One region of the Oceanobacter sp. 4_MG-2023 genome, then DNA from elsewhere that is predicted to be linked to it. Evidence: predicted binding sites of a transcription regulator. Region 1 holds the regulator's gene; each other region holds the start of a gene.

Region 1 (4,685 bases):
GGTGTTTTTATTCACCCTCATCAAAGCGACGATTGATCAGGTCGCAGAGTGCGTCCAGTGCTGCCTGGGCATCCTGGCCCTCTGCTTCGATATAAAGATCGGTACCCTTGCTGGCGGCGAGCATCATTACGGCCATGATACTTTTGGCATCGACCATGCGGTTTGGATAACCCACCTTGATGGTTGCGCCGTAGCTGGCCGCGGTTGATACCAGTTTGGCGGCTGCCCGTGCGTGTAAACCCAGCTTGTTGATGATGGTGATTTGCGTGTTAACCATCCAGGCTCCCGAAACGATTGGATTGTGGGTAATAAGCATCAGTGGCTGTGATGGGCAGCAGACCTGAGCTCGCGGTGACGTACCTGTACATTGCCAAATTCTTGTTTGAAGGCTGCAGTCAGGCGTTCTGATAAATACACTGAGCGATGTTGACCGCCAGTGCAGCCAATGGCAATGGTCAGGTAGCTGCGGTTATTTTCGGCAAAACGGGGTAACCAGCGCAACAGGTAAGTACGGATGTCATCAAACAGTTCGGTGACTTCCGGCTGGCTGGATAAAAAATCGATAATCGCCTGATCCTGTCCGGTCAGAGGACGTAATTCATGTTGCCAGTAGGGGTTGGGCAGGTTGCGGACATCAAATACAAAATCGGCATCCAGAGGAATCCCCTGCTTGAAGCCAAAGGACTGGAACAGAATGGCCATATCCGGGGTGACTTTCTCGGCTACTCGCATCTTGATCAGGCTGCGCAGCTCATGGACTGACATGCGGGTGGTATCCAGCGTCAAGTCAGCCAGGTTGGCAACAGGTTCGAGCAATTCGGTTTCGCGCTCGATGGCTTCTGCCAATGAGATATTGTCATTGGTGAGGGGGTGTTTGCGACGGGTGGAGCTGAAGCGTTGTAGCAGGACTTCTTCGGTGGCATCCAGAAATACAATATCGACCTGGCGATACTGTCCGGGTAAGCAGGTCAGTACCTGGGTCAGCTGTTCCATGGCGTCGGGCAAATTACGCACATCGACACTGACAGCGACATTGGCGCGTTTTTCGGCGCTGTAGGGTAAATCCGCCAGTGCGGGCAACAGATCAACCGGCAGGTTGTCGATGCAATAAAAACCGAGATCTTCGAGCACGGCCAAAGCGCTGGACTTGCCTGAGCCAGAGCGGCCACTGATCACAACCAGGCGCATGATGCGGTCTCCGTATTGGTCTGGTTAGTGGTTGGCCAACGCTCGTTGGTACAGTTCCTGATCGCTGCTGGCACTACGCAATTGCTGACGGTAATCATTCTGACTGAAATTTTGCGCCAGTGTGGCGAGAATTTGCAGATGATCGTCCGTTGCTTCTTCAGGGACTAATAAAGCAAATACGAGGTCAACCGGTTGATGGTCAATGGCATCAAAATCGATGGCCTCTTGCAAGTGAAGTAACACGCCGACGGCTTGTTCGCATTGCCGTAAACGACAATGGGGGATTGCGATGCCTTCACCAATGCCAGTACTGCCCAGACGTTCACGTCCAAGCAGGCGTTCAAACACTTCGTCCGAACTGCTGCCGTCAACTTTTTCGGCAATCAGTCCGGCAAGAAACTCCAGCAATTTTTTTTTGCTGGTAATGGCGACGTCGGTACGGGTGCATTCTGGCAGTAGAATATCGGCAATCGCAATGCTCATAGGTCAACCTTGCCCGTGCTGTCGGGCAATCAGTTTTTCTTTGTGTTTCAGGAGTTGACGGTCCAGTTTGTCGGCCAGCAGATCAATGGCGGCATACATATCGTCGTGAGTTGAGGTGGCGTGAAAGTCAGCACCACTGGCATGCAGGGTGGCTTCTGCCTGTTGTCGGCCTTTTTCCAGGGTCAGTGTGATCTGGCCAGAAGTAATCGGGTCGACATGACGCTCAAGACGAACCAGTTTTTCCTTGACGTATGCTTCCATGGCTTCGGTCACTTCAACATGGTGTCCACTGATATTGATGCTCATAAACGGCTCCTTATCGCTCGCTTGTATCGAACAGAGATCGACGCTATCGATCAGATCAATTGTTTCCGCTCATTGGAAGGCGGAATCATCATGGCTTCACGGTATTTGGCCACCGTGCGGCGTGCAACCTGAATGCCCTTGTCGCCCAGCACAATGGCAATTTTGTTATCACTCAGGGGTTTACGCGGATTTTCTTCGCTGATCAGTTTTTTGATCATGGCGCGAATGGCGGTGGATGAACATTCGCCACCGGCGTCAGTACTGACGTGGCTGGAGAAGAAATACTTCAGCTCGAAAATACCACGAGGAGTGTGCATGAATTTTTGCGTAGTGACCCGTGAAATGGTTGATTCATGCATACCAACGGCATCGGCAATATCATGCAATACCAGAGGTTTCATGGCTTCTTCACCCTGTTCAAAGAAGTCGATTTGGTACTCGACAATTTTGGTGGCGACTTTCAGCAGGGTTTCGTTGCGGCTTTGCAGGCTTTTGATAAACCAGCGCGCTTCTTGCAAATGGTCTTTGAGGAAGGCGTTGTCGGCACTGCTGTCGGAACGTCGCACCAGTGAGGCGTAGTCGGAGTTGACGCGCAGCTTGGGGGCGATATCCGGGTTAAGCTCAACACGCCATTCATCACGGATATTACGAACAATCACGTCCGGTACGACGTATTCTGACTGCTCGGAGCTGATATCAGCGCCCGGCTTGGGGTTGAGTTCTTTAACCAGACGCAGGACGGCTTTGAGGTCTTCTTCCTTGAGCCGGGTTTTGCGCATCAGGGTGGGGTAATCTTTACTGCCCAGCAGGGCGATGTAGTCGCCGATCACCAATTTGGCTTCTGCCAGCCAGGGTGTTTCGGCAGGTAGCTGGTTGAGCTGAAGAATCAGGCATTCACGCAGGTCGCGGGCAAAAACACCGGCGGGGTCAAACTGTTGCAAGCGTTTGAGGACGGCCTGGATTTCATCTTCTTCAACACCCAGTTCCGGGTCAATTGAACCGAGTATGTCGTCGATGGTGGTGTGCAGATAGCCATCGTCATCAACCCCGTCGATCAGCATGGTGGCGATCTCGCGATCGGTGTCACTCATGGGAGTCAGGTTCAGCTGCCATTCAAGATGATCTTGCAGGTCGTCTGTGGTGGCATGACGGGAGTCATAATCAAAGTCGTCATCGCCAACCGGGCCAGAGCCTGAGGAAACCCCGGCCGTGGTCTGGAACGTATCATCCCAGTTGCTATCGACTGGCAGATCATCTGGCATCTTGTCATCAGACCATTGCTCACCCAGTTCCTGGGTGTCGGCATCGGTCGTGGCCGCTGTTGCGGTGACTTCCCTTTCCTGATCTGCATTGGTTTGCTGTGCATCCGGAAAGTCGTCGTGCTCGGACTCTTCGAATTCCAGCATGGGGTTGGAGTCCAGGGCTTCCTGGATTTCCTGTTGCAGATCGAGGGTAGACAATTGCAGCAGTCGAATTGCCTGTTGCAGCTGAGGGGTCATGGTCAGCTGCTGACCCATTTTTAACTGAAGCGATGCTTTCATACAGCGTTATTATTCATCGGTTGTCGGCATGGTCTGTGCATTATACGCCAGCCTGTGAGACAGGGAATGCTTTTCATGGTGGCGAATGAAACAGCGCTGGGCATCATAGCCCTGCAAGCCGATAAGATTCAAAGATGGAAGTCATGACCAAGGTAGATAGCCCGAACCTGTTCGTTGGCGAGTACATCATCAGCGCTGCCTTCGGCAATTATGTGTCCACCGCCTACGATATAGGCTTTTTCACAAATTGCGAGAGTTTCGCGGACGTTGTGGTCAGTAATCAGTACGCCGATGCCACGTGCCTTGAGTTGACGAATGATATCCATAATGTCAGCGACCGAGATCGGATCAACACCGGCAAAGGGTTCATCCAGCAAAATAAAGGAGGGTTCGGCGGCCAGGGCGCGGGCTATTTCGACCCGTCGTCGTTCGCCACCAGACAGGGCCATGCCGAGGCTGGTACGAATGTGCTGAATGTGAAATTCATCCAGTAGCTGTTCCAGCTGTTGCTGACGTTGGGGTTTGTTCAGGTCTGACCGGGTTTCCATGATGGCCATGATATTGTCTTCGACGCTGAGTTTGCGGAAGATCGACGCTTCTTGTGGCAAGTAGCCAATGCCTTTCTGGGCGCGGCCGTGCATGGGCAGATGGCTGATATCGTCGTCATCGATACTGACACGCCCCTTGTCGGCCTGTACCAAGTTGACAATCATATAGAAACAAGTGGTTTTACCTGCGCCGTTAGGGCCCAGCAAGCCGACAATCTGTCCGCTGCTGACCGCCAGGGAAACGTCCTTGACGACTTCGCGGCCGTTATAGCTTTTGGCTAGATGTTCAGCCTTGAGCGTTTTCATGGTTGTACGTCCGTGTTGGGCTGGGGTTGGATAATCACTTGAATACGCTGGTTGTCGTCAGCGCCGCCAGTGCCACTGCCGGATGTTTCTGAGCCACTGGCTGAGACGGTTTCCTGTTCAATGTCATAACGGATCAATTCGCCACTGAATAGGTTGTTTTCCTGACGCAAGGCGGCGTCTCCCTTGAAGGCAATTTCCTTGCGGTCGGCGTAAAAATCAATACGTTTGGCCGTCGCTCTGGTGATCGGTTTGTCGCTGCTGACCTGTTGCTGGTAGCGAGCCGGTTGACCTTCGGCAATCGCTTGCTTGAGCG
Region 2 (4,685 bases), on a different contig from region 1:
TCCAGATAACCGGCATCCTGTTGCAGCTCGCCGGATGGCAGTTTCAAGACCACCCGGTCGTTGCTTTGCAGGTGACGGGCCAGAAAGACGTGACTGCGGCTACTGGTATGCAGGTTACGAATAATCCTGTAACCGTCGAAGGTCATGCCGGGTTCCAGCCCTGGTGGCAGAGCCAGGCGAGACATATCGTGCAGTAGCGATGCCTGCTTGCGATCAGGGAGCGCCGTCACCCGGATTAACTGGATACTCAGGTTGTCATCGCTGCCGTTATCCAGTGCTTGTCGGGCAATCAGGGTGGCGGCGTGATTCAAATCGTCCGGATATTGGTGGATGGTTGCGCGCAGGTATTCCGGGGTGACATATTCATACACCCCGTCGGTGGCAAGAATAAAGACATCGTTTGCTTGCAGGCTGGTGTGGCGGTAATCAATCTCGACCTGTTCGCTCATGCCTATGGCCCGCGCCAGATAGCTTTTCTCAGACGACTCCCAAAGGCGGTGATCGCTGGTCAGCTGTTCCAGCGTCTGCTCTCTCAAGCGATAGATACGACTGTCACCAACATGGAACACATAGCCATCACACCCACGCAAAACCAGTGCGCTTAGCGTACAAACATAGCCCCGGTTGATATCAAACCGGAAATCACTGCGCTGGTTTTTTAAATACAGGCTGCCATTGATTGCCCGTATCACCTGTTCACCCGAATGTTGTGCCGTCCAGGCTTCCGAGGTTCGGTAATAGTCTTCCAGAAACGTATCAATGGCTGTTTGGCTGGCAATATGGCTGACGTTACTGCTGCTGATACCATCAGCAATAGCGGCGCTGACGCCCTTGAATGCCAACAGAGAAGGTGCCGGTGTCACCAGTCCCAGGCTGTCCTGGTTGCTGTTTTTAAGGCCTTTATCGGAATACTGGCCAGCAGCAATGCATAGGTCATGCGCCATGCATGGAGTCCTTTTTATATTAATGGGGACATATATGTCCCCATGAGTATTGCCACCTGATTAAAAGAGAGCCATTACCTCCCTTTTAATCAGAATAGACAATCCGTCGTGAATCAGGAAACCAGAGGACGTTTTGAACTTGTGCGTACGTGGGTGTAATACAACGGCAAACCAACAAACAGGAAGCCCCCAATCAGATTACCCATCACTGTCGGCAGTTCATTCCAGACCAGATATTGCCCGATGGTGAAATCACCACCCATGATCATGGAAAACGGGAACAAAAACATATTGACGATCGAGTGCTCAAAACCGAGGAAGAAAAACACCATGATCGGCATCCACATGGCGGCTATTTTGCCGGTGACAGACGTCGAAATCATCGCCCCCACAACCCCCATGGAAACCATCCAGTTACACAGCATGGCGCGGATAAAAATGGTAAACCAGCCGTCAACACCATGAGCGGCGTAACCCAGTGTACGGGACTCACCAATAGACGATACCTTGGCCGCCAGAGCACCACCGTCGGTGTTGTAGCCATACGTCAGAACAAAGGAAATCATAAAGGCGACAGCCAGCGCACCACCCAGGTTGCCCAGAAAGACCAAACCCCAGTTACGCAGCAATTGTTTGATATTGCAGCCGGGACGCTTGTCGATCAACGCCAGCGGAACCAGCGTGAAGACACCGGTCAGCAAGTCAAATTTCATCAGATAGAGCATGACAAAACCAACAGGAAACATGCTGGCACCCAGGAATGGAGAACCACTTTTCATCGCTACAGTAATGGCAAAAATGGCCGCCAGGGCAAGGGTTGCACCGGCCATAAAGGCGCGTATCAGAGTGTCCTTGGTGGACATGAAGATTTTCTCTTCACCGGCATCGACCATCTTGGTCACAAATTCGGAAGGCGCGAGATAGGACATATCAAATTCCTTGGGTTCGGTAGGTATTGCGTTACTGTCGATACCTAATGATTTGGTTCATGTGCCAAAGGGCGACCATGAAGACTCAGATCACGAAGTTGAGTAACTGCTGACGCTTGAACCTACCCGAATAAGGTGTTTTGACATGCTATGGAGCACGACGTGGCACCATCCGCTGGCAAAAAGTCAGGGAAGTACTCAACGTCGTTGTTTTCAGTGCTGTGCATCATCATTGACCCACAGTCTTGGGATCTCCAAGCATCTGGCGTGCCATTTATCATAAACTATTGATTTTGTTTGGTTTATTTAAAAAATCAGGCAAATAATACGTTCACACACCACTGGCAGTGCTATTTTTGGATTATTTCAGGGCTTGATTTCCCCCAGGCGCTCCATCTGTGTGCACCAGCAGAATATGCAACTGCTGCAGCCGTGACCACATGGAGTTTGGCCCGGCGGTTATGGCGTCCAGTGGTCTGACTCCTGGGTAGCCGTGCCATCAATCGGTTATCAGTCTGGCCAGGAAAGGAACAGCGCATATCCCGGTACTGCTGGTACTGCTACATGACCGGGTATTGATCGATGGCCCGGTATTGAGCTTGGTCTTGGTATAAAGAGTTTATTCCAGAGAAGTACTGTCGCCGTCGTTCAGTTGCAGCATGTCGGAGACGCTGATGATATTACGGACGATATCGATAATGCGCTTTTTGTTGTCCATGGCGGACTGGCGAATCTGGCGATACGCTTCTTCTTCGTTGATATTCTGATTTTGCATCAGCAAGCCTTTGGCCTTTTCGATCAGTTTGCGCTCATCCAGAGCCTGACGTGCCTGTCTTAATTCATCCCTCATGGCTTCCAGGTGTTCAGCCTGGCGCTGTACCAACTCGGATATTGAACTGGCCACGTTAGTATTAAATCCGGGCATCATGGTCAGTTTGACAGGGTCGTTAATGGAATCAGGAAAGGAAGACAACACCGATGTGGGTGGCTCATCGATATCTGTCAGTTCCCGAACATGATTGTCATGCAGCCGAAGATCCTCTTCTGCCTTGGCAATTTTTTGCTGGCAAAGGTGAAACAGATCCGCTTCCAGCTCCTTTTCAATCGCCCGCATATCATCAATCCGATGTGTCGACAGCTCGTACCATACTTCGCTGATTGCGGTTGGCAGGGTGTCGTTATGACTGAAGCGGGCAATCATATTACGCAACTTGTTGAATTCGATGGCAGCCTCACTGCTTTCTGCCTGCCGCCATTGATCAACCGGCATGGCCTTGGCCTGGCTGGAAAAGATATCAAAACAACGTTGCTGGGCATCCTGAAGCGTCTTGATATGTATCTGTTGTTTTTTGGTGAATTCTCCCATGGCAAAACCAATAACACCCAAGGCTCGCTCCTGACCGGAATATTCCTTGCCTTGCACAAAATTGAACATGGCCACCAGTGCATGGGTGATATCCGGGTCGCTGACACTGCCGGCGGCTTCGAACACCACACTCAGCAAACCGGAAATCGTACGGTTAAAGAGCCGGGTATTCTCATCCGCGGTGAGTTTTTGCGCATTAATCTGAAGCCGTAATGCGGGTAATTCATCCAGACAATGCAATACAAAGGACAAGGACCGGAACAGGCGGGCAGACGAGGGAGAATCACTATCCAGCTCCAGCAACGACAAGGCTTCCCGAAAAACACATTCTGCTTGTTTGGTGGCTTCCAGTTCATCGAGCCGTTGGCGGGCAAAACGTTGGCCATGGGATACCAGATAAATATTCGACAAGCCACGTTCACGTTGCAGCTCATGAATCAGATCCGTGACCCAGGTGACCAACCCGCTGCTCACCAATAATTGTTTCAGAGCACTGATCTCAGCACGTTTAGCCGCCAGCAGAAAGTCTTCACTCGTTAATGTCATCTGGAATCACTGTATGGTTTTGAGCTTGACCCGGAAGAATAACAAGGGCCGCCATGCTTCCACAGTGGTTTGTCCTGCCACCACCGGGAACGGATCGGGCTGGCTGACAAAGTGGCTTAACACTCCCCCGTCAATCCAGTACATCGCCGTTGGGTGCCAACATATCCAGCAATGGCAGGCCTTGCGCCTGTGCCAGCGAGCGGTCATTTACCCGACACAAAGACGCCAGCGGCAGGTGATTGGCGTCATGGCCAAACGGTTCTTCCAGCTGTTGCGCCAAGGCATCCAGACCAAAAAAGGTATACGCCACAATCACAATAAAGACCGGCATCATCCAGCCCAGACTGCCCACCAGCCCGAAAGGCAACAAGTAACAATACAGATACGCCGTCCGATGCGTCAGCAAGGAATAGGCAAAGGGCAACGGAGTGGATGCCAGCCGTTCACTCGCCGCCTGAATCGCCGCCAGACTGGATAAATGCTCATTCAGAATCCGTATACCCTGGGTATCCAGCTCATTGGCCGCATATGCCTGACGCAAGGTTTCTGCCATTGCCAGCCCCACACCATCGGCCACGTTACCCTTCTCCACAACCTGCGCCAGCCGCTCTGTCGACAAACGGGCCAGCACCCAGTCGGGAACTTCCTGTTGCAAAACAGCCACTGACAACGGCTGCTGACGCAGCTGCAGGCGCAAGGCATGATAAAACACGGAACACCAGGCCAATAGCTCCGCCCGCCGCTCGGATGGCAAGAGAATATGCGTTGAACGCGCCAACGAGCGCACTTCAGAAACCATTCGTCCCCATTGCCGGCGCCCTTCCCACCAGCGGTCATAACAGGCGTTATTACGAAACCCCAGAAACAGCGACAACGCTATCCCCAGCAAGGTAAACGGAG
Region 3 (4,685 bases), on a different contig from region 1:
CCAGATGGGGGCGACCAGGCCGTAGGTTTGTCCTTCAAATTCACAACATTCGCCCAGTGCATAAATATGGCTGTCTGAGGTTTGCATATGCGAGTTGACGCAGATACCACGGCGGGTGGTTATCCCGGCGGCGGCGGCAAGTTCCCGGTTGGGTAAAATACCGGTGGCAAATACGACCAGGTCGGTGTCGAGTCGGATGGTTGTGGTGTCGGTGTCTGGCTGGTTGCGCAGCCGGTAGTGCACGGCTGTGGCGCGGTTGGCGTTCAGGCTCAGGGATTGTGGTGAGACGCCGGTGCGTACATCGATGCCCCGTTGGGTCAGCTCCTCTTGCAAGATCGTGGCGGCGGTGGCATCCAGCTGGCGGTTCATCAGCACCGGGTTGCGGTGCATCAGTGTTACCTCTACGCCCTGGGCCTTGAGCCCAACTGCGGCTTCAACACCGAGCAAACCGGCTCCAATGACGGTGGCGTGTTTGAGGGTCGGCAGTGCTGCCAGCATGGCATCGACATCCGTCATGGTACGAAAGCCGAGTACGTTGTCGGGCTGGTCGCCGTCGGTTCCTGGCATGCTGGGAATGGCGGAGCGGGAGCCGGTGGCAATCAGCAGCGCCTGATAATCCAGGGTGTTGTGAGTGCTGGTGGTAACGCGCTGTAACTTGGTGTCGATGTGCTCAACCGCGGTATTCAGGTGCACATGAATACCGCGCTGCTGATACCAGCTGGCATCGTGGGGAGTAATCGCTGCCAGGGTGGTTTCGTTGGCCAGCAAGGGTGACAGCATGATGCGATTGTAATGGCATAGATGCTCATCACTGAGTACGTGGATGGTATCGAACGGGTGGTCGGTGCCCAGTTCTTCCAGAACCCGGTTGGCGGCCATGCCGTTACCAATAATAACGAGACTGTTGCTGTTCATATCATTTTTTTCGCATAAAAAAAGGCGCTCACCAGTCAACCTGGGAGCGCCTTTGCTATAGGGAATATGTGTGTCGATGTTGTGTGCCGTGATCTTCTTTGATCGGTCAGGAGGTTACCTGCGGCGTCGACGTGGTGGAATCAAAGCAGATTTTATGCCAGAGCGGGTGGATATCGGTCTCGGTATGGAGCCTGCCGATCTACTCAACATGGGGGTATCTGTTGTGAGGTGGTCTTTCTGGGCAGCAAAATAATCAGCTATGACAGTAAGAAAGGTATCAGTAGCCTGATGTGGCAAAGAATGATTTCGCACTCAAATAGAACTTGTTGTGGTTTTTTGCCTGAAATCGGTGCGATAAAAAGGTGTTGGCAAGTATAAACAGCCGCGATTGGGGCACTGATGCAACAAAAAAGACCGCTGCCAAGGTCAACGCTCAGGCAGAGGTCATGCCTATTGACGGTGGAGACGATGGAACCGGGGGCTGATTTTTGTCGGGTCCGATGCATCGGCAATGATCATTGGCATTCTTCCTGCTTTGTTATTGGCTATTCGTCAGATTCGCAGCGTTGTGATCTGACACTTACGCAACGGCGCATTCAAAAAAACTGATCAGAGATCGAGAGCCACCGGCTGTCGTTATCGCTGGGAAAGTAACTGCTGTTGCGTGGTCTGTATGAGGTCTCGATAACTTATACACGGTGCCTGTTCTGCTACCGCTCCGGTGCAATAACTCCCTCTGTTTGTTTCTCCTGTCTTTTTGAATTCGTTGTATTGCCGTGCCGGTTATCTTTGCCGTCGTGGGGCGTGAGCTACTGTATGTATTATGGATCAGAGAGCATGTTATGAGCGCCGAACGTTTTAATCTGTTGTCGTTTACCGGCAAGATGAAAGTCCTCCACCTCAGTTGGATGGCATTTTTTATCACTTTTCTGGTGTGGTTTAACCACGCCCCGATGTTGCAGGCCATGGCTGCCAGCCTGGGATTGCAGCCTTCTGAAATCAAAACCTTGTTGATCCTGAACGTCGCGCTGACCATACCGGCGCGGGTCATTATTGGCATGCTGACCGACCGCTTTGGCCCTCGTATTGTGTATTCCGCCTTGTTGGCGGTGTGTTCGATCCCCTGTTTTATGTTTGCCCTGGCTGAGGACTTTACACAAGCCGCCATTGCCCGTTTTTTAATGGGCTTTATCGGTGCCGGTTTTGTGATTGGGATTCGTATTGTCAGTGAATGGTTTCCGGCGAATGAGCTGGGCACTGCCGAAGGTGTTTATGGTGGCTGGGGCAACTTTGGTTCTGCCGCCGCGGCCTTTTGTTTGCCGGTGATTGCGCTGTGGTTTGGCGGAGATGATGGCTGGCGGTATGCGATTGGTCTGACAGGGCTGATCAGTCTGTTGTTCAGCGTGGTGTATTACCAGAACATTACCGATACCCCCAAGGGCGCGACCTATTTCAAACCCAAACACATGGGAGCAATGGAAGTGACCAGCCAGGGAGATTTCTTCTTGTTGCTGATCATGAAAGTGCCGATGTATGCCGCCATGGCGCTGCTGGCCTGGAAGTTATCGCCTGCCGGAGTGAGCATGTTGTCCGAGACCACGGCGCTGATGTGTTATATCGGTTTGGTGCTGCTGTACGCCTATGAGGTATCACACGTCTGGAAAGTGAACAAAACCGTCTTTAGCGAAGCCGTGCCTGAGATGCATCGGTATGAGTTCAGGCAGGTGGCGGTATTGAATATTCTCTACTTCGCCACGTTTGGTTCCGAGCTGGCGGTGGTGTCCATGTTGCCGCTGTTTTTTGCCGAAACCTTTGATCTGTCGCCGGTGATCGCCGGTATGGTGGCGTCTGCCTATGCCTTTATGAATCTGATGTCGCGCCCGGGAGGCGGCTGGTTATCTGACAAGTTTGGCCGTAAACCGACCTTGTTGATTCTGACCGCGGGTCTGGCGGTGGGCTATCTGGTGATGGGAATGGTGGATAGCGAATGGCCGGTCTGGTTGGCGGTAGTGGCAGCCATGGTGTGTTCTTTCTTTGTGCAATCGGGGGAAGGGGCTGTGTTTGCGGTGGTGCCGCTGATCAAGCGTCGTTTGACCGGCCAGATTGCCGGTATGACAGGGGCGTATGGTAACGTTGGAGCGGTTACCTATCTGACGATCTTGTCGCTGGTGGAATACTCGACTTTCTTTATGGTGATTTCAGGCACGGCGGTGGTGGGTTTTATTGCTCTGTTGGCAATGAAAGAACCCAAGGGCCATATGGCGGAAGTAAACGACGATGGCACTGTCGAAATGATCAGTGTGAACTGATGTTGATCAAAACGATCCTGGACCTGAGCCATTATGAGTAGCAACACATTAGACATCCAGTTTGGTGGTGTCACCACCGCTGGTACCAAGGTGCTCAACCAGGATGCGTTTGCGCTTTATCAGCCGACCTTGTCAGCCGTCAAGTACAAGGGCATCGGAGTCTGTATTGCTGATGGCGTCAGCTGCAGTGATAACGCGCAGCAGGCCAGCGCCACCAGCGTGACGCATTTTTTGCAGGATTATTACAGCACACCCGACAGCTGGGATGTCAAAACCGCTGCCGCCCGAGTGCTGTCGGCGCTGAATGCCTGGCTATTCCATCATGGCCAGCAGGCCAGTGCCCGGCACAATGGTTTGGTCACGACCTTTAGCGGCATGGTGCTTAAATCCCGCACGGCCCACCTGTTTCATGTTGGCGACAGCCGGATTTATCACTGGCGAGAGGGGGTGCTGGAACCGCTCACTCGTGATCATGTACACAATAGCCAGGGTGGCTCGGCCTTGTCCCGGGCGTTAGGGATGGACTCCCGTCTGGAAGTGGACTATCTGACCTGTGATCTGCAGGTTGGCGATCAATTATTGCTCACCACGGATGGTGTTCACGGGTTTGTCAGTCATGAGCAGCTGCAACAAGCCATGGCGAGCGTTGGAGCGGATACGCGCCAGCATCAGATTGAGCATATTTGTCGAGACGTGCTGGATGCGGCTTTGCAGGCCGGATCGGATGACAACCTGACCTGTGTGATGGTACGGATTCAGTCCTTGCCCGCTGCCGGGCTGGATGAAACACAACGGGCTGTCAGCGCCCGGGTCATTCCACCGGTATTAGCTGTTGGCCAAACGCTGGATTATTACCGGGTGGCGCAGGTGATACATGCCAATGCCCGCAGCCATCTTTATAAAGTAATCGATCGCCGTGATGGTCGTTTTTATGCCCTTAAAGCGCCATCGCTCAACTTTGAAGATGACCCTGTGTATCTCGATGGTTTTGCCCGGGAGCAGTGGATCGGCAGTCGCCTTGATCACCCCAACCTGATGAAAGTGTATCCGCAGCAGGCCAACAGCCGCTTTCTGTATCACATCTGTGAATGGATTGATGGCTGCAGTTTGCGGCAGTGGATGCTGGATCACCCGATGGCCGATTTACCCCAGGTACGGGCCTTGGCCGACCAGCTGATTAATGGCCTGAGGGTTATGCAACGAATGGGTATGGTGCACCGTGATCTTAAACCGGAAAACGTTATTCTGGCCGCTGACGGCAATATCAAGATTATTGATTACGGCACCGTTATGGTACGGGGGTTGGCAGAGTCCGGCGTCTTCGACGATGAAGATATGCCGCTGGGGTCGGTGAATTATATCGCCCCAGAATATGTGATTGATGGTATCGCCAACAGTCAGAGTGATCTGTTTTCATTGGCGGTGATGGTGTACGAAATGCTTTCTGGCCAACAACCCTTT
Region 4 (4,685 bases), on a different contig from region 1:
CCAGGCTGCTGAGCACAGGACCGTAGTGATCAAACACGTTGGTCAGGATGCCGGAGCCAGAGGTCATGGTCATGAACTGCGAACGGAAGCCGATCAGGCCCCGTGCTGGCATGATGAACTCAAGACGGGTGCGACCCTTGCCATCCGGTACCATATTGGTCATCTCGGCGCGACGGTTGCCCATCTCTTCCATGATGGAACCCTGGTGCTCGTCTTCAACGTCGATAACCACTTGTTCGTATGGTTCTTGCAGCTCGCCGTCGACGATTTTCTGGACCACTTCGGGCTTGCCGATGGCCATTTCGAAGCCTTCGCGACGCATGGTTTCAATCAGTACCGACAAATGCAGCTCGCCACGACCGGAAACCTTGAACTTCTCAGGGCTGTCGCCTGGCTCAACACGTAACGCCACGTTGTGGATCAGCTCTTTGTCGAGACGGTCCTTGATATTACGTGAAGTAACGTACTTGCCTTCTTTACCGGCGAACGGTGAGTCATTGACCTGGAAGGTCATGCTGACTGTTGGTTCGTCGACGGTCAGGGCAGGCAGGGCTTCAACATGACCGACCGCACACAGGGTATCGGAAATGTTCAGGCCTTCAATACCGGAAACACAGACGATGTCACCAGCGGAGGCTTCTTCAACGGCAACCCGGTTCAGACCGTGGAAACCTTTTACTTCCAGCAAGCGGCCCTTGCGGATCTTGCCTTCAGCAGAAATCAGCTGAATGTCAGTACCTGGCTTGAGCTTGCCGCGGGAGATACGGCCAACACCGATAACACCGACGAAGCTGTCGTAGTCCAGTGCCGAGATTTGCATCTGGAACGGGCCATCAAGATCGACAGGTGGCGGGGTTACATGGTCGACGATCATCTGGAATAGTGGCGTCATGTCTTCGGCCATATCATCCGGATCTGTACCGGCGATACCGTTCAGGGCGGAGGCGTAGATAACCGGGAAGTCGAGTTGTTCATCGGTGGCACCGAGACGGTCGAACAGATCAAAGATCTCGTCCATTACCCAGTCAGGGCGAGCGCCAGGGCGGTCGATCTTGTTGATCACCACGATAGGACGCAGACCACGCTCAAACGCTTTTTGGGTAACAAAACGGGTTTGTGGCATTGGGCCGTCGACGGCATCGACGAGCAGGCAGACGGAATCTACCATGGACATCACACGCTCAACCTCGCCACCGAAGTCGGCGTGTCCTGGTGTGTCGACGATGTTGATTCGGTAGTCGTTCCAGCGAATAGCAGTGTTTTTCGCCAGAATGGTAATACCGCGTTCTTTTTCCTGATCATTCGAGTCCATGACTCGCTCGCCACCTTGGTCTTTACGATCCAGGGTGCCGGATTGCTCCAGCAGTTTATCGACCAGGGTAGTTTTACCGTGGTCAACGTGAGCAATAATGGCGATGTTTCTGAGATTGTCGATCACAACAAAAGCCTTGGTTAAAGTTTGTGCAAAATTGGCGGCCGATTATACCTGACTTCGGATCGATGCGTGATGTCAATTTCATTATAAGAAAAGCGCTATTAATGTAGGCGTGGATATTGGAAACTGGTTGTATGAACCTCTAACGGGCACGCAGTCTGACTGGGGTCATATAAAATCAAGCAAAATGCACCAATATGGATCTATTTTGCTTGTCGGGCACCTGAAGTGTGCAAAAAAGACGATTGTGGGATCGGATATACCCTGAATACCGTGAGGTTTTTTGCATGCCTCTAAATGGCACGCGAATTGCTCCTTTTTCGGGCATGGTAGCAGGGGCTGGACCCCATTATCGGATATGAAACAGCATCTGGAGATAAGTAAATGTCAGAGAACACTCTGAATCTGATCAAAGAAAATGACGTTAAGTGGGTTGACCTGCGTTTTACCGATTCCAAAGGTAAAGAGCAGCATGTAACCATTCCTGCCAGCTATGTCGACGAAGAATTCTTCGAAAATGGCCAGATGTTTGATGGCTCATCCATCTCCGGCTGGAAAGGCATCAACGAATCCGACATGATCCTGATGCCGGATGACACCACGCCTTTCATGGACCCCTTCACTGAAGATGCAACGCTGGTTCTGCGTTGCGACATTATTGAGCCTAGCACCATGCAAGGCTATGAGCGCGATCCCCGTTCTGTGGCCAAGCGCGCTGAAGAATACCTGAAGTCTACTGGTCTGGGTGATACTGCCTTCTTTGGTCCAGAGCCAGAATTCTTCATGTTTGATGATGTTCGCTGGGGTCAGGACATGACCGGCAACTTCTACAAAATCAATTCTGACGAAGGTGCCTGGGCAACTGAAGCCGTTACCGAAGGCGGCAACCTGGGTCACCGTCCACGCGTCAAGGGCGGTTACTTCCCTGTTCCTCCAGTCGACAGCCACCACGACATCCGTGCTGCCATGTGTAACACCATGATGGCTATTGGTCTGGACGTTGAAGTACATCACCACGAAGTAGCAAACGCCGGCCAGAACGAAATCGGTGTTAAATTCAACACGCTGGTGAAAAAAGCCGACGAAGTGCAAATGATGAAATACATCGTGCACAACGTTGCCGCTGCTTATGGCAAAACAGCTACTTTCATGCCGAAGCCAATCGTTGGTGACAACGGTTCCGGTATGCACGTGCACCAGTCTTTCTGGAAAGATGGCGAAAACCAGTTTGCCGGTGACGTTTATGCAGGACTGAGCGAAACAGCTCTGTACTACATTGGCGGTATCATCAAGCACGCCAAAGCGTTGAACGCGTTCACCAACCCGTCAACCAACTCCTACAAGCGTCTGATTCCTGGATTCGAAGCCCCGGTCATGCTGGCATACTCTGCCCGTAACCGTTCTGCTTCTATCCGTATTCCTTACGTTGCGTCTCCTAAAGGCAAGCGTATCGAAGCCCGTTTCCCTGATCCGACTGCCAACCCATACCTGGCATTCGCAGCCATGCTGATGGCTGGCCTGGACGGCATCAAAAACAAACTGCACCCTGGCGATGCAGCAGACAAGGATCTGTACGACCTGCCTGCTGAAGAAGCCGCAGCTATCCCACAAGTGTGTGGCAGCCTGCGTGAAGCCCTGGACAGCCTGAAAGCTGACAGCGACTTCCTGACAGCTGGTGGTGTATTCACTGAAGATATGATCGAAGCTTACGTCGACCTGAAAATGGAAGATGTTTACCGCGTTGAACATACCACTCACCCGGTTGAGTTCGATATGTACTACTCCGTTTAATCTTCGGATGAACGGGTTGTCATAAGGAAAGGTCGCTTCGGCGGCCTTTTTTTGTGGCTTACTATTGTTGTTTGCAGCCGCCACCAAATAAAGATATGGCGCTATGGCTGCTGAGGACTATGGTGTTTGACGCAAGAGGATCGGCGTGGTGAAAACAACCAAAGAATTATGGAATTCATATCCGCTCCGGAATGCCCTGCCTGACTGGCGTATCCGTTGGCAGCCGTCGGCTCCTGAGGCATTGACACAGGCGTATCGGCAGTATTATCGGTTACCCGATGTTGAAGCCGGACAGCACCGCATGGGCAAGCTGGAAAGTGCCGGTTTTGATATTGCGCTGCAGTACTGGACTTGTCCTGACGCGGTGGCCAATCTTATTCTGGTGCACGGCTATTATGACCATGTCGGGCTGTATGGCAGCCTGATTGGGTTTTGCCGGGCCCAGCGCCTGAACCTGGTGGCATTCGACTTGCCGGGGCATGGCTTGTCGAGTGGTGAGGCAGCCAGAATCGACGATTTTGATCAGTATGAAACCGTGTTTGCCGATGTGTTCCAGCAGGCTGAACAGCAGCTGCCGGCGTTGCCTTGGCTGGCTGCCGGTCAGAGTACCGGGGGAGCGATTCTGGCCAGCTATCTGCTCAAGCGCCACCCGGTAGCCGGTCAGTCAGGGCCGTTGCTGGTCTGGCTGCTGGCCCCGTTGTTACGGCCAGCGGGATGGCGCAGCGGCCGCTGGATACATACGCTGGTACACCGTTTTGTCGCCCGGGTGCCGAGACGTTTTGTGCTGAACGGTAATAATCGGGTATTTGCTGAATTTGTTGCCAGTAGTGATCCCCTGCAATCCCGTTATTTGAGTGTCCATTGGGTGACGGCACTCAAGCGTTGGCTCGGCTGGATCGAGCGGCGATCACCGTTTGATTATCCGGTACGCATGATTCAGGGGACGGCGGATCAGACCGTTGACTGGCGTTACAATATTCCGGCCTATCAGCGGTTGTTCCCGGCGTTAATGTTGAGCCGCATCGTCGGTGCTCATCACCACCTGGTGAATGAATCTCCGGAACGATTGGGGAACGTATACGAGGTGATGCGGTCAGATTTGAGTGCTGTGTTGGCTGCTCAGGAGACGGCTTCCAAAACAGGGCAATGAGCTGCTCTTTTTTAAGAGTAGTGCCATAAAAAGAAGCAGGCTGGCGAAATATATCGGGGAACAGCCTGCCATACGAAGATTATCTGACGGATGATAGATCTGATTTTCGACCTCAAATGGTGCAATAACAGCTTTTCTTGCCTGGTGGGTCGGTCTTTCAGAAAATGAGCGCACTGATTTTGGCGTCATTGCTCAAAACAGAAGGGCAATTCTGGTGCAATTCATACTTTGGTCACTACTTGTGACTAAAGTGGCAGAAATGTTGCTCAAAGACAGACAAAGTAGCTATATGTCTGCCTGGTGTCATCT

Evidence for each region. The regulator sigma-54, encoded in region 1, starts transcription at its own class of promoters, with help from an activator protein. The targets are predictions, from matches to a motif close to TGGCACNNNNNTTGCTNT.
Region 2: the regulator sigma-54 is predicted to act here: its motif matches at 2,129-2,146, upstream of Q8W24_RS06550 (formate/nitrite transporter family protein).
Region 3: the regulator sigma-54 is predicted to act here: its motif matches at 1,559-1,576, upstream of Q8W24_RS15120 (NarK family nitrate/nitrite MFS transporter).
Region 4: the regulator sigma-54 is predicted to act here: its motif matches at 1,734-1,751, upstream of glnA (glutamate--ammonia ligase).

Annotation. Positions count from the first base shown of each region.
Region 1 covers NZ_JAUYVV010000010.1:76,886-81,570, reverse strand. The annotation lists gene Q8W24_RS09305 (HPr family phosphocarrier protein) at 8-277, opposite strand; gene rapZ (RNase adapter RapZ) at 316-1,188, opposite strand; gene ptsN (PTS IIA-like nitrogen regulatory protein PtsN) at 1,213-1,671, opposite strand; gene hpf (ribosome hibernation-promoting factor, HPF/YfiA family) at 1,675-1,977, opposite strand; gene Q8W24_RS09285 (RNA polymerase factor sigma-54) at 2,028-3,518, opposite strand; gene lptB (LPS export ABC transporter ATP-binding protein) at 3,647-4,372, opposite strand; gene lptA (lipopolysaccharide transport periplasmic protein LptA) at 4,369-4,685, opposite strand, start outside.
Region 2 covers NZ_JAUYVV010000006.1:119,842-124,526, forward strand. The annotation lists gene Q8W24_RS06545 (bifunctional protein-serine/threonine kinase/phosphatase) at 1-944, opposite strand, end outside; gene Q8W24_RS06550 (formate/nitrite transporter family protein) at 1,058-1,873, opposite strand; gene Q8W24_RS06555 (nitrate regulatory protein) at 2,493-3,785, opposite strand; gene Q8W24_RS06560 (bestrophin family protein) at 3,916-4,685, opposite strand, start outside.
Region 3 covers NZ_JAUYVV010000028.1:6,895-11,579, reverse strand. The annotation lists gene Q8W24_RS15125 (NAD(P)/FAD-dependent oxidoreductase) at 1-915, opposite strand, end outside; gene Q8W24_RS15120 (NarK family nitrate/nitrite MFS transporter) at 1,758-3,224, shown strand; gene Q8W24_RS15115 (bifunctional protein-serine/threonine kinase/phosphatase) at 3,258-4,685, shown strand, end outside.
Region 4 covers NZ_JAUYVV010000003.1:195,243-199,927, forward strand. The annotation lists gene typA (translational GTPase TypA) at 1-1,438, opposite strand, end outside; gene glnA (glutamate--ammonia ligase) at 1,820-3,226, shown strand; gene Q8W24_RS04045 (alpha/beta hydrolase) at 3,375-4,376, shown strand.